Regions from separate parts of the Mycobacterium hiberniae genome, predicted to be linked through region 2. Evidence: riboswitches for the same ligand, from Rfam matches in the RefSeq annotation. Region 2 holds a riboswitch; the other holds the start of a gene.
The links. A riboswitch is a leader RNA that binds a small molecule or an ion and turns the genes downstream of it on or off. The one in region 2 is predicted to bind cobalamin.
Positions count from the first base shown of each region.

Region 1 (5,399 bases), 2.1 Mb from region 2:
CCGGGTGGTGGTGCCGGCGGTGACCCTGCTGGGCGCTGCGGCCGCGCTGGCCTGCGGCATCGTCAGTCAGGTGCCGGGCAGCGACGTGGTGATCCCGATCAACGCGGTCACCGCGCTGATCGGAGCACCGTTGGTGATCGCGGTGCTGTTGCGGGCCCGCCGCGGAGCGGGGTTGCCGGCATGACGGGCCCGGGTGCCGCACCGGCCGTCGAGCTCGACGGCCTGGCGATCGGTTACCGCCGGCGGCGCCGATCGGTGACGGTGGCGGCCGGGCTGACCGCACGCGCGCGCCGCGGTGAGCTGACCGTGCTGATCGGACCCAACGGCGCGGGAAAGTCCACCCTGATCCGCACGCTGGCGGGTTTGCAGCCGGCCCTGGGCGGACGTGTCCTGCTGGACGGCGCCGAGCTGACCGCGCTGCCCCGCGACGAGCTGGCCCGCCGGGTGGCGGTGGTGCTGACCGGGCGGGTTGATCCCGGTCTGTTGGCGGCGCGGGAACTGGTCGGACTCGGCCGCATTCCGCATCTGGGCCTGGGCGCCCGGCTGCGCCCGGCCGACGAGGAGATCGTCGACTGGGCGCTGGCGGCGACCGGCGCGCAGCATCTGGCGGCACGACCGGCCGCCGAACTGTCCGACGGCGAATGCCAGCGCGTCCTGACCGCACGGGCGCTCGCCCAACAGCCAGGTCTGCTGATCCTCGACGAGCCGACCGCATTTCTGGATGTGTCGTCGCGGGCCGCACTGTTCGGCCTGCTGCGTGAGCTGGCCCGCGAGCAGCGGATGGCGGTGGTGCTCAGCACCCACGACCTGGAGTTGGCGCTGCGGGTGGCCGACCGGGTGTGGCTGATGGATCCGGCGGGCACCTGCGTGGACACCGTCGGCGAGGAGCTGATGTTGTCCGGGCGCATCGGGGAGATGTTCGGCAACGACACGTTGCGTTTCGACCCGGGCAGCGGGATGTTCGAGCTCGATACCCGTGCCGGCGACCGCCGCGTGCGCACCGCGCGAGTCGACGCCGCCGAACCACTGCGTTCGGCCCTGCACCGGGTGCTGGCCCGGGAGGGCTACGGCCCCCCGGGCAACCCCGACGACCCCGCTGAGATCGTGCTCACGGCAACCGAATCCCGCGCCATCACGGTGCGCACCGCCAACGGAAATCGCGACGCCGCACTGCCGGACCTGGCGCAGCTGCTGCGTACCCTGCCCACGGCTGCCCACCGCTGCGCACCGCCGGATCGCACCGTCGCGGCCCTGGCTGAATTGGCCTCCTTCGGAACATATTTCACGCTTTCGCCCGCCGGCGCGGCGGCGGACTGGCGGCCGGTGGCGGAGCTCTATACCGACCCGGAGCTGCTTTCCGGCGTGATCGCCCGGGTGCGGGAACGCATCGGGGCGTCGGAATTTCGGGTGGCAGCGTCCACCTTCTACCTTGGGTACGCCGCCCGGTTGTGGTCCATCGGGCTGGGCGCCGTAGCCGAACACGCGCTGCTGGTCGACCTTGATCCCGGCCGACTCCGGTACGCCGAATGCGGCGGCACCATCGGACTGCACCTGCCGGCGCCGTTGGCTTGGCAAAGCTCCGCGGAGGCCGCCGGCCCGCTGTGGGCGCTGCTGGGTGAGCAGATCCTGTCGGGGCACCTGCAACCGCTGGCAGCCGCGGTGCGCCGGCTCGGCCCGATCTCCGAGCGGCTCCTGCTCGGCAACGCCGCCGCCGCGGCGCTGAGCGCCGCGCACGCCCTGCACCGGCACCACGGCGGCAATCTGACCGACCAGCTGGGCTGGAAGCTGGCGCGGCACCTGGTCGACGACGAACGTCTTGCCGGGACACTGCGTTTCGACGGCCCCGGAACCGGCTACCGGCGCACCGGCTGCTGCTTGTTCTACCGCACGCCCGGTGGCGGCCTGTGTCACGACTGCGCGCTGAGCCACCGCCCGGCGACTCGTCCGCAACGCTGAGGCAGTCAGCCACAACACCCATCGGCAGCGCCCCACGACGAGCGCCTCAGGGTGCCTGCGTCTGCTGCTCCTTCATCCAGGTTCCGGGGGTCATCGGGGTGATCACGCCGCCGCTCAAGGCATTACCGGTCAATGCGGTCAACCCGCCCGGTACCGGGCCCGGCGAAGCGTCGTCCTCGGAATCCTCCAGATCCATGTATTCGTATCCGCGGCCGAGCATGTCGAGCTTCGCGCGCCGGCGCCGGCGCGCTTTGGCCGGCACCTCCGCCGCAGCGGCGGGGGCCGCAACCTCGCCGGTGTCGGGCTCCGGGGCTCGGCGCCGCCGCGCGCTGGTGCCGGCCCCCCGGCTGGCCTGCTGGCGCAGACCGGCCACCAGGTACATCGCGGACAGGCCGTCCACCGGGGATAACGGCGGGGCCGGCGGCGGCCCGGGCGGCGGGGGCGCCGGCGGGACCGGAGCAGGGGCCGACGCGGGCGCGGGCGCGGACACCGGTGCGGAAGCCGGCGGGGTCGGGGCCACCGTGAGACCGGCGAACGGCGGCGCGGGCGGCGCCACGGGGACCGCAACGCCGGGCACAGCCGCCAGGCCGGACAGCCCGGCCAGCCCGGCCAACGGTGCCGCGGCCAGCGGCGCGAGCATGGTGGTCAGCATCGGCAGCATCACCGGGATCAGCACCACCGCCTGCTCCAGCAGCGTCTTGAGCAGGGCGATCACATCGGTGATGATGGTGCCGACCGCCTCGACGGCGGTGAACAGCAGGGTCATGGCGATGGTGGTGGGATTTCCCGAGGCGAAGGCCGCGGCGATATCGGCGGCGATGAACGCGAAGGTCTGCGACAGATAGGCGGCGAACGAGCCGATGTCCATCGGGTAGCCGATCGCGAACGCGATGTTGTAGGGACTCAGAAAGCTCAGTGGATTGCCGAGGATGGGCAGCCACGGATTGAAGCCGCCGAACATCGACTGCAGGAACGGGTTGGCGGCCAGCTCATTGATCATCGGCTGGAGCACGTTGTTGTAGAACTCCGTATAGCCGATGTTCTGCAGCCACTCCATGATCTCGTTCTGCCGATCCGGCGGCAGCTGCGACGGGTCGGCCTCGGCGGATCCGGCCTTGGTGATCTGCGGCGCGGCGGGGGTCTGCGGGCTCGACGCCACCGCTGCCCCGGCCACGGCCTGGTAAGTGGCCATCACGGTGGCGGCCTGCAGCCACATCCGGCCGTAGTCGGCCTCGTTGAGCGCGATCGGGATGGTGTTGACACCGAAGAAGTTGGTGGCCACCAGCGCCGCGTGGGTGGCGTGGTTGGCCGCGAGCTCGGCCAGCGTCGGCATGGCGGCCAGCGCGGCACCGTAGGCGCTTGCCGCGGCCTGGTGCGCGGCAGCGCTGACGGCGCTGTCGAAACCGGCCTGCAGCAGCCACGCCAGGTAGGGAACGTTCGCCGCCACGTACGCCTCGGCGCTCGGTCCCTGCCACGCACCGGCCTGCACCTCGGCGAGCAGCACCGTCAACGCGTCGGCGACAGCGCCGTATTCGGCGCTCAACGCACTCCACGCCGACGCCGACGCCAACAGTGGACCCGCACCGGGACCTGCCGACAGCAAGGTGGAATGGACTTCAGGAGGAGACGCGATCCAAATCGGCGCAGTCACGTTGGCCAGCTCTCTCGGGTTGCCCGCCCGGAATAGCAGGATGCAACGACGAGTGGGTCTGGCTCTCGGGTGAGTGACTCCCCGATCACAGTGGCGGGACCGCTCCGGATTCGCACCGGATTCCTACCTCGTCATCGCCTGACCGGTGCATTGTCGCACGCCGACGGGCCCGGCCAAAGCCAAACATGACTCCCCGCGCCCCTGGGCACCCGTCCGCGTCGTGTGATCAATCGGCTCGAATCGATCGTGACTCGCACGCCGGTGGCGTCTTGCTGTGCGTGCGGAGTTCGCGGCCGTCGGGGGTTGGGCCCCGATCGGCGACGCTTGCGGCCTGTCCCGGCCCGCCGGGGCACCGGGTAATCTGCCGACCGTGTCCGACCCGGTGAACACCCCCACGATCTGCCTGAACATGATCGTACGAGACGAAGCCCACATCATTGAGGAGGTGCTGAGCGCCACCGCGCCCTACATCAACGCGTGGGTGATCGTCGACACCGGCTCGCAGGACGGAACCCAGCAGGTGATCCGCGAGCACATGGCAGCCCTGGGCATCCCCGGCGAGCTCTACGAACGGCCCTGGCGTAACTTCGGGCACAACCGCACCGAGGCACTGAGCCTGGCGCAGGGTCGCTGCGACTACATCTTGGTGATCGACGCCGACGACACGATTGTGGGCACACCCGATTTCACCGGCCTGGACGCCGACATCTACGAGATCCGTATCCGGCAGGAAGCCGTCAGGGGCTGGCGCCCGCAGCTGTTCCGCGATGGGCTGCCGGTGCGCTACGTCGGCGTGGTCCACGAGTACGTCGAATGCGATGAAGACCACGTCACCACCCGCTTCTACGGCGACTTCGCCATCGAATCACGGCGCCTGGGCGCCCGTAACCTGGATCCACAGAAGTATGCCCGCGACCGGGATCTCCTCATGGCCGAGGTCGAACGCAATCCCGAGGACGCGAGGTCGGTCTTTTATCTGGCGCAGAGCTGCTTCGATCTGGAGGATTACGCCGCCGCAGTCCCCTGGTACGAACGGCGGGCTCAAATGGGGGGCTACGACGAAGAGGTCTACTTCTCGCTGTACCGCAAAGCCGGCGCAATGGAGGTACTCGGCGAACCGTGGCCGGAAGTGCAGGCCGCCTACCTACGGGCCTGGGAGTTTCGGCCGACCCGTGCCGAACCGCTGTATTGCATCGCGTTCGCCTACCGCTCCGCGGGGCGCTACCAGCTCGGTCACCTGTTCGCCAGACAAGCCGAGGAAATCCCGATGCCCGACGACGACCTTTGGGTCGATGCGGGGGTCTACAACTTCCGCGCGACCGACGAGCGCGCGGTGTGCGCGTCGTGGCTCGGCAACCACGACGAAGCCTTCATGCTGTGCCGGGGCCTGGTGGCGCGCACCGCGGTCCCCGACGACGAACGGCAACGCATCGCTTCCAACCGCGATTATTCGGTTCCTGCCATGCTCGACGCAGCGTCGCACTATCCCGAAGCGGTGGTGCACAACCTGGTTGCCGGGCAGCCCGACGCTGAGGTGACGCTCACCCTGCGCACCGGGCCTGACCGAGCCGGCACCGAGCAGACCCTGAACTCGTTCCTGCACTGCTGCCTCGACGTGCCACGCGTCGGACGCTTCGTGGCGATCGACACCGGGCTGACAGCGCAAGATCGGGCGCTGCTGGCCCAGCGGTACCCGTTTTTGGCGTTCGCCGATCCGGGCACGGCGGCCATCGACGCGATCGGTGGTCGCTATTGGTTGCGGCTGGACGCGGGCTGGCGGTTCTTCGCTCCG
Region 1 is NZ_AP022609.1:2,720,774-2,726,172, forward strand. It holds gene G6N14_RS12860 (FecCD family ABC transporter permease) at 1-184, shown strand, start outside; gene G6N14_RS12865 (ATP-binding cassette domain-containing protein) at 181-1,956, shown strand; gene G6N14_RS12870 (PPE domain-containing protein) at 2,003-3,607, opposite strand; cobalamin riboswitch at 3,638-3,777, opposite strand; gene G6N14_RS12875 (glycosyltransferase) at 3,978-5,399, shown strand, end outside.
Region 1: another riboswitch for cobalamin. It lies ahead of G6N14_RS12870 (PPE domain-containing protein); the one in region 2 lies ahead of metE (5-methyltetrahydropteroyltriglutamate--homocysteine S-methyltransferase).

Region 2 (5,399 bases):
GAACTCCAGGTGCAGGTCCTGCAGCCCCCACATGATGAACGTCGGCTCGAAGTTGTAGTGGCGCGCTTCAGGCCGGCCGTGCTTGTCCGGCTCACCGTCGGCGCACTGCGGGAGCAGGCCCGCGATGTCGACCTGGGTCACTGCTCATCGGAGCGGCTGAAGTAGACCGGAACCGACGCCGTGACGGCTTTGGACCGGCCGCCAAGCTGCCCACGGGACCCTGGTGGGCGTGATTAACACTGTGGCCGTTGCCATTCCACATCTTCCCGACGGCGCATCCGTCATCGTCACGGGCTCGACCGCGGGCATGATCCGGGGAACCACCGACAACCCGAACACGCGACCGGGCGGCACCGGCTACGGGTGGAGCAAGCGCATCGTCATGGAGTACGTCAAACCAGATTTCGCTGTATCTGGCGCCCCGGATGATCCGGGTCAACGCCATTCACCCCACCAACTGCAACACCCACCTGCTGCAGAACGACGGCATGTACTCCATGTTCCGCCCGGACCTGACCGCCGCGGGCAAGAAGGCCACCCGCGAGGATGCCGAGCCGCTGTTCACGCCCTTCCAGGCGATGCCGATCCCCTGCGTGGAGCCCGAGGACATGGCCAATCCCGGGGTGTTCCTGGCCAGTGACGACGCGCGCTTCATCACCGGCCAGCACATCCGCGTCGACGCCGGCTCCCTGCTCAAATGGCCGACGGTCCGGGCGGCTGAGTCGTCGCGCCGGTGTCGCGGCGTCCGCCGCCCGGTAGCGTCGCTCCCATGGCTCGCATCGTGATCATCGGTGGCCACGGCAAGGTCGCCCTGCTGCTCGCCCCCATCCTGAGCGCCCGCGGCAATCAGGTCACTTCGGTGTTCCGCAACCCCGAGCACGCCGATGAGGTCGCGGCGACCGGGGCGCACCCGGTGGTGGCCGACATCGAGCACCTCGACACCGACGCGCTGGCCGAGCTGCTGGCCGGTCACGACGCGGTGGTGTTCTCCGCGGGTGCCGGCGGCGGCAATCCGGCGCGGACCTACGCCGTGGACCGCGACGCCGCGATCCGCACCATCGACGCCGCCGCCAAGGCCGGGGTGCGGCGGTTCATCATGGTGTCCTACTTCGGCGCCGGTCCCAACCACGGTGTTCCCGAAGGCGACTCGTTCTTTCCGTATGCGCAGGCCAAAGCCGCCGCCGACGCCCACCTGCGCGCCAGCGACCTGGACTGGACGGTGCTGGGGCCGAGCCGGCTGACGCTCGAGGAGCCGACCGGCCGCATCGACGTGGGCACGGGCAGGGGTCAGGTGTCGCGCGGCAACGTCGCCCAAGTGATCGCGGCCTGCCTGGCCGACGCGTCGACCACTGGGCGCACCATCGATTTCAACGACGGCCACACGCCGATCCCGCAGGCGCTCGCGGCCCAGCACGCCGAGTAATCTCGGTCCTGCAACTGGTTTGCCGGCGCCGCCTCACGGCGGCTTCGGCATCGAGCGCACGGCGGTTTTCCGTCGGGCGCGAGAGGGAACCCGGTGAGAATCCGGGACTGTCCCGCAGCGGTATGCAGGAACGACCGCCGTCACAAAGCACTGGTCCACCGACTGGGAAGCGACGGCCATTAGGAGCACTTCGGTGCGTGCCTGCGAGTCCGAATACCTGCCTGTTGTGCTGGGCGCGCCGCGCCCAGCGGATCATCGCCCCGCGGAATGGGCGTCTGGTTTTGAGGGTTTTATTGCGTTAAATTGCATGGGACCGGATTGGCTGGACAACTGCCGGCGGTGATCCACCCTGCAATCGAAGGATCAACTCGTGAACGCTCACCCCTTTACCGCCACCGTCATCGGCTCCCCGCGCATCGGACCTCGACGCGAGCTCAAACGCGCCACCGAAAGTTACTGGGCCGGCCGGATCAACCAGGACGAGCTGCGCCATGTGGCCGCCGGACTGCGCCGCGACGCCTGGGCTCAGCTGACCGCCGCCGGCCTGGACTCGGTGCCGGTGAACACGTTCTCCTACTACGACCAGATGCTCGACACGGCGGTGCTGCTGGGCGCACTCCCCGCCCGGGTGGCCGGCGTGACCGACGAGCTGGACCGCTACTTCGCCGCAGCCCGGGGCACCTCGGACATTGCACCGCTGGAGATGACCAAGTGGTTCGACACCAACTACCACTACATCGTTGCCGAGATCGGCCCGGACACAACGTTCAGGCTGAACCCGGCCAAGGTGCTGGCCGAGCTCGCCGAGGCACAAGTGCAGGGCATCGGCGGAAACGTGGCCCGGCCCGTGATCATCGGTCCGGTCACCTTCCTGCTGCTGTCCAAGGCTGTCGACGGTGCGCCGGCACCGATCTCCCGCCTGGACGAGCTCACCGAGGTCTACGCCGAACTGCTGGGCGCGCTGGCCGACGCCGGGGCGCAGTGGGTGCAGATCGACGAGCCGGTGCTGGTGACCGACATCTGCGCCGACGCGCCCGCGCTGGCCGAGCAGGTCTACAACCGGCTCGGCGGGCTGAGCAACCGGCCGTCGATCTTCGTGGCCACCTACTTCGGTGACCCCGGTGCGGGGCTGGCGGCGCTGGCCCGCACGCCGGTCGAGGCCATCGGGGTGGACCTGGTCTACGGCCCGAGCACCGTGGCGCCGGTGCCGGAGCTGGCATCCAAGACTCTGGTGGCCGGCATCGTCGACGGCCGCAACATCTGGCGCACCGACCTGCGGGCGGCGCTGGCCACCCTGGTATCGCTGCGAGGCAGTGCGGCGGCCGTTGCGGTATCGACGTCGTGCTCGACGCTGCACGTGCCGTACTCGTTGGAACCCGAGTCCGGATTGGACGAGGCGCTGCGCAGTTGGCTGGCGTTCGGCGCGGAGAAGGTGAGCGAGGTGGCCACCCTGGCGCGTGCCCTGCGCGACGGCCCGGATGCCGTGGCCGAGGAGATCGCCGCGTCCGACGCCGCGGTCGCCTCCCGCACGTCCGACCCGCGCCTGAACAATGCCGCGCTGCGCGCGCAGATCGCCGAGATCAGGGCGGCCGGCACCCGGCGCGGTTCGGCGCAGGCACGCCGCGCCGCTCAGGAGGCGCGGCTGCACCTGCCGCCGCTGCCCACCACCACCATCGGCTCGTTCCCGCAGACCGTCGAGATCCGCAAGGCCCGTGCGGCGTTGGCGGCCGGCGAGATCGACCAGGTGCAGTACATCGAGCGGATGAAGGCCGAAGTCGCTGCCGTCATCAAGCTGCAGGAGGATCTGGGCCTCGACGTTCTGGTGCACGGCGAGCCGGAGCGCAACGACATGGTGCAGTACTTCGCCGAGCAGCTGGAGGGCTTCTTCGCCACCCGCAACGGCTGGGTGCAGTCCTACGGCAGTCGCTGTGTCCGTCCGCCGGTGCTGTTCGGCGACGTCACCCGGCCCAAGCCGATGACGGTGCAGTGGGCGACCTACGCCCAGTCGCTGACCGACAAGCCGGTCAAGGGCATGCTCACCGGCCCGGTGACCATCCTGGCCTGGTCGTTCGTGCGCGACGACCAGCCGCTGGCCGACACCGCCTACCAGGTGGCCTTGGCGATCCGGGAGGAGACGCTCGATCTGGAGGCCGCCGGTATCGCGGTGATCCAGGTCGACGAGCCCGCCCTGCGCGAGCTGCTGCCGCTGCGCGACGCCGACAAAGCGGCCTACCTGGAGTGGGCGGTCGGCGCTTTCCGGCTGGCGACGTCAGGTGTCTCGGATGCGACCCAGATCCACACCCACCTGTGCTACTCGGAGTTCGGTGAGGTGATCGGCGCGATCGCCGACCTGGACGCCGACGTCACCTCGATCGAGGCGGCGCGCTCGCACATGGAGGTGCTCGACGACCTCAACGCGATCGGGTTCGCCAACGAAGTCGGCCCCGGGGTCTACGACATCCACTCGCCGCGGGTGCCCAGCGCCGACGAGATGGCGGTGTCGCTGCGTGAGGCACTGGGCGCCGTGCCCGCGCAGCGTCTGTGGGTCAACCCGGATTGCGGGTTGAAGACCCGCAAGCCCGACGAGGTGACCGCTTCACTGGCCAACATGGTCGCCGCGGCCCAGCAGGTCCGGGCCGGGGTGTAACGACAACTCGCCGAGTGTGCGTCCAGGGCGGGATTTTCACCTGATTCTCGCCCTGGACGCACACTCGGCGCGTAAGCCGGCGCATTAGCCTTGCCTGATGGACTTCACCACGCTGCGACACGAGGTCGAAGACGGCATTCTCACCGTGTATCTGCACCGGCCGGACAATCTCAACGCGTTCACCGTCGAGATGGCCGACGAGTTGGAACGCACCTTCATCGACGTCAACGACAACGACGATGTCCGCGCGGTGATCGTCACCGGCTCCGGACGCGCGTTCTGCGCCGGCATGGACCTGTCCAGCTCCGGCAACGTGTTCGGTCTCGACGAGTCCAAGTCGCCGGCACTGGCCGACATGGCCGACCTCGACGATCCCGAACTGGTGCGGGTGCGCGACACCGGCGGACGGGTGACGCTGGCGATCTATGGCTGCCGCAAGCCGGTGATCGCCGCGGTCAACGGCGCCGCGGTCGGGATCGGCGCCACCATGATGCTGGCCATGGACGCCCGGCTGTTTTCCACCAAGGCACGGTTCGGGTTGGTGTTCGGGAAATTGGGCATCACCCCGGAGGCCTGCTCGACGTGGTTCCTGCCGCGGATCGTGGGCATGCCGACGGCCCTGGATCTGCTGTATCGCGCCGACATCCTCGACGCCGAGGCCGCACACGGCTGCGGGATCGCCCAGGCAGTTCACCAACCGGAGACACTTTTGGCCGAGGCGCGGGCGCTGGCCGACGCCTGGACCAAGGGCCGCTCGCCGGTCTCCTTCGCGCTGATCCGCCAGATGCTCTACCGCAACTCCGCCCAGCCCGATCCGGTGGAGGCGCACCGGGTCGACTCGCTGGCGATGTTCTACACCAGCATCGGTGACGGCGCCGACGGCGTGCGCGCCTTCCTGGAAAAGCGTGCCCCGCACTTCAGTGCTCGGGCCTCACAGATGCCGCCGTTCTACGACGAGTGGGTGCCCGGCACCTAGCCGGCGGGCTGCCATCCCGGGCCGCGGAACAGGTGGCCGAACACCGCACGCCAGCTGCGCGCCGCGCGGATGTCGCGCCAGATCGCGACGTACTCGTGGGTGGCCACTCGCACCGGGTTGAACGTGTCGATGTTCTTGGTCAAGCCGTAGACGGCCGGCTCGTTCTCGGGCTCGAAGGTGCCGAACAGCCGATCCCACACGATCAGGATTCCCCCGTAGTTCTTGTCGAGGTAGCTGGGGTTGGCGCCGTGGTGCACCCGGTGATGCGACGGGGTGTTGAAGACGAATTCGAGGGGCCGCCAGAGCTTGCCGACGCGTTCGGTGTGAATGAAGAACTGGTAGAGCAGGCTGAC
Region 2 is NZ_AP022609.1:667,230-672,628, reverse strand. It holds gene G6N14_RS03210 (hypothetical protein) at 1-141, opposite strand, end outside; partial or broken gene G6N14_RS03205 (SDR family oxidoreductase) at 221-721, shown strand; gene G6N14_RS03200 (SDR family oxidoreductase) at 770-1,423, shown strand; cobalamin riboswitch at 1,470-1,662, shown strand; gene metE (5-methyltetrahydropteroyltriglutamate--homocysteine S-methyltransferase) at 1,773-4,070, shown strand; gene G6N14_RS03190 (crotonase/enoyl-CoA hydratase family protein) at 4,168-5,046, shown strand; gene G6N14_RS03185 (sterol desaturase family protein) at 5,043-5,399, opposite strand, start outside.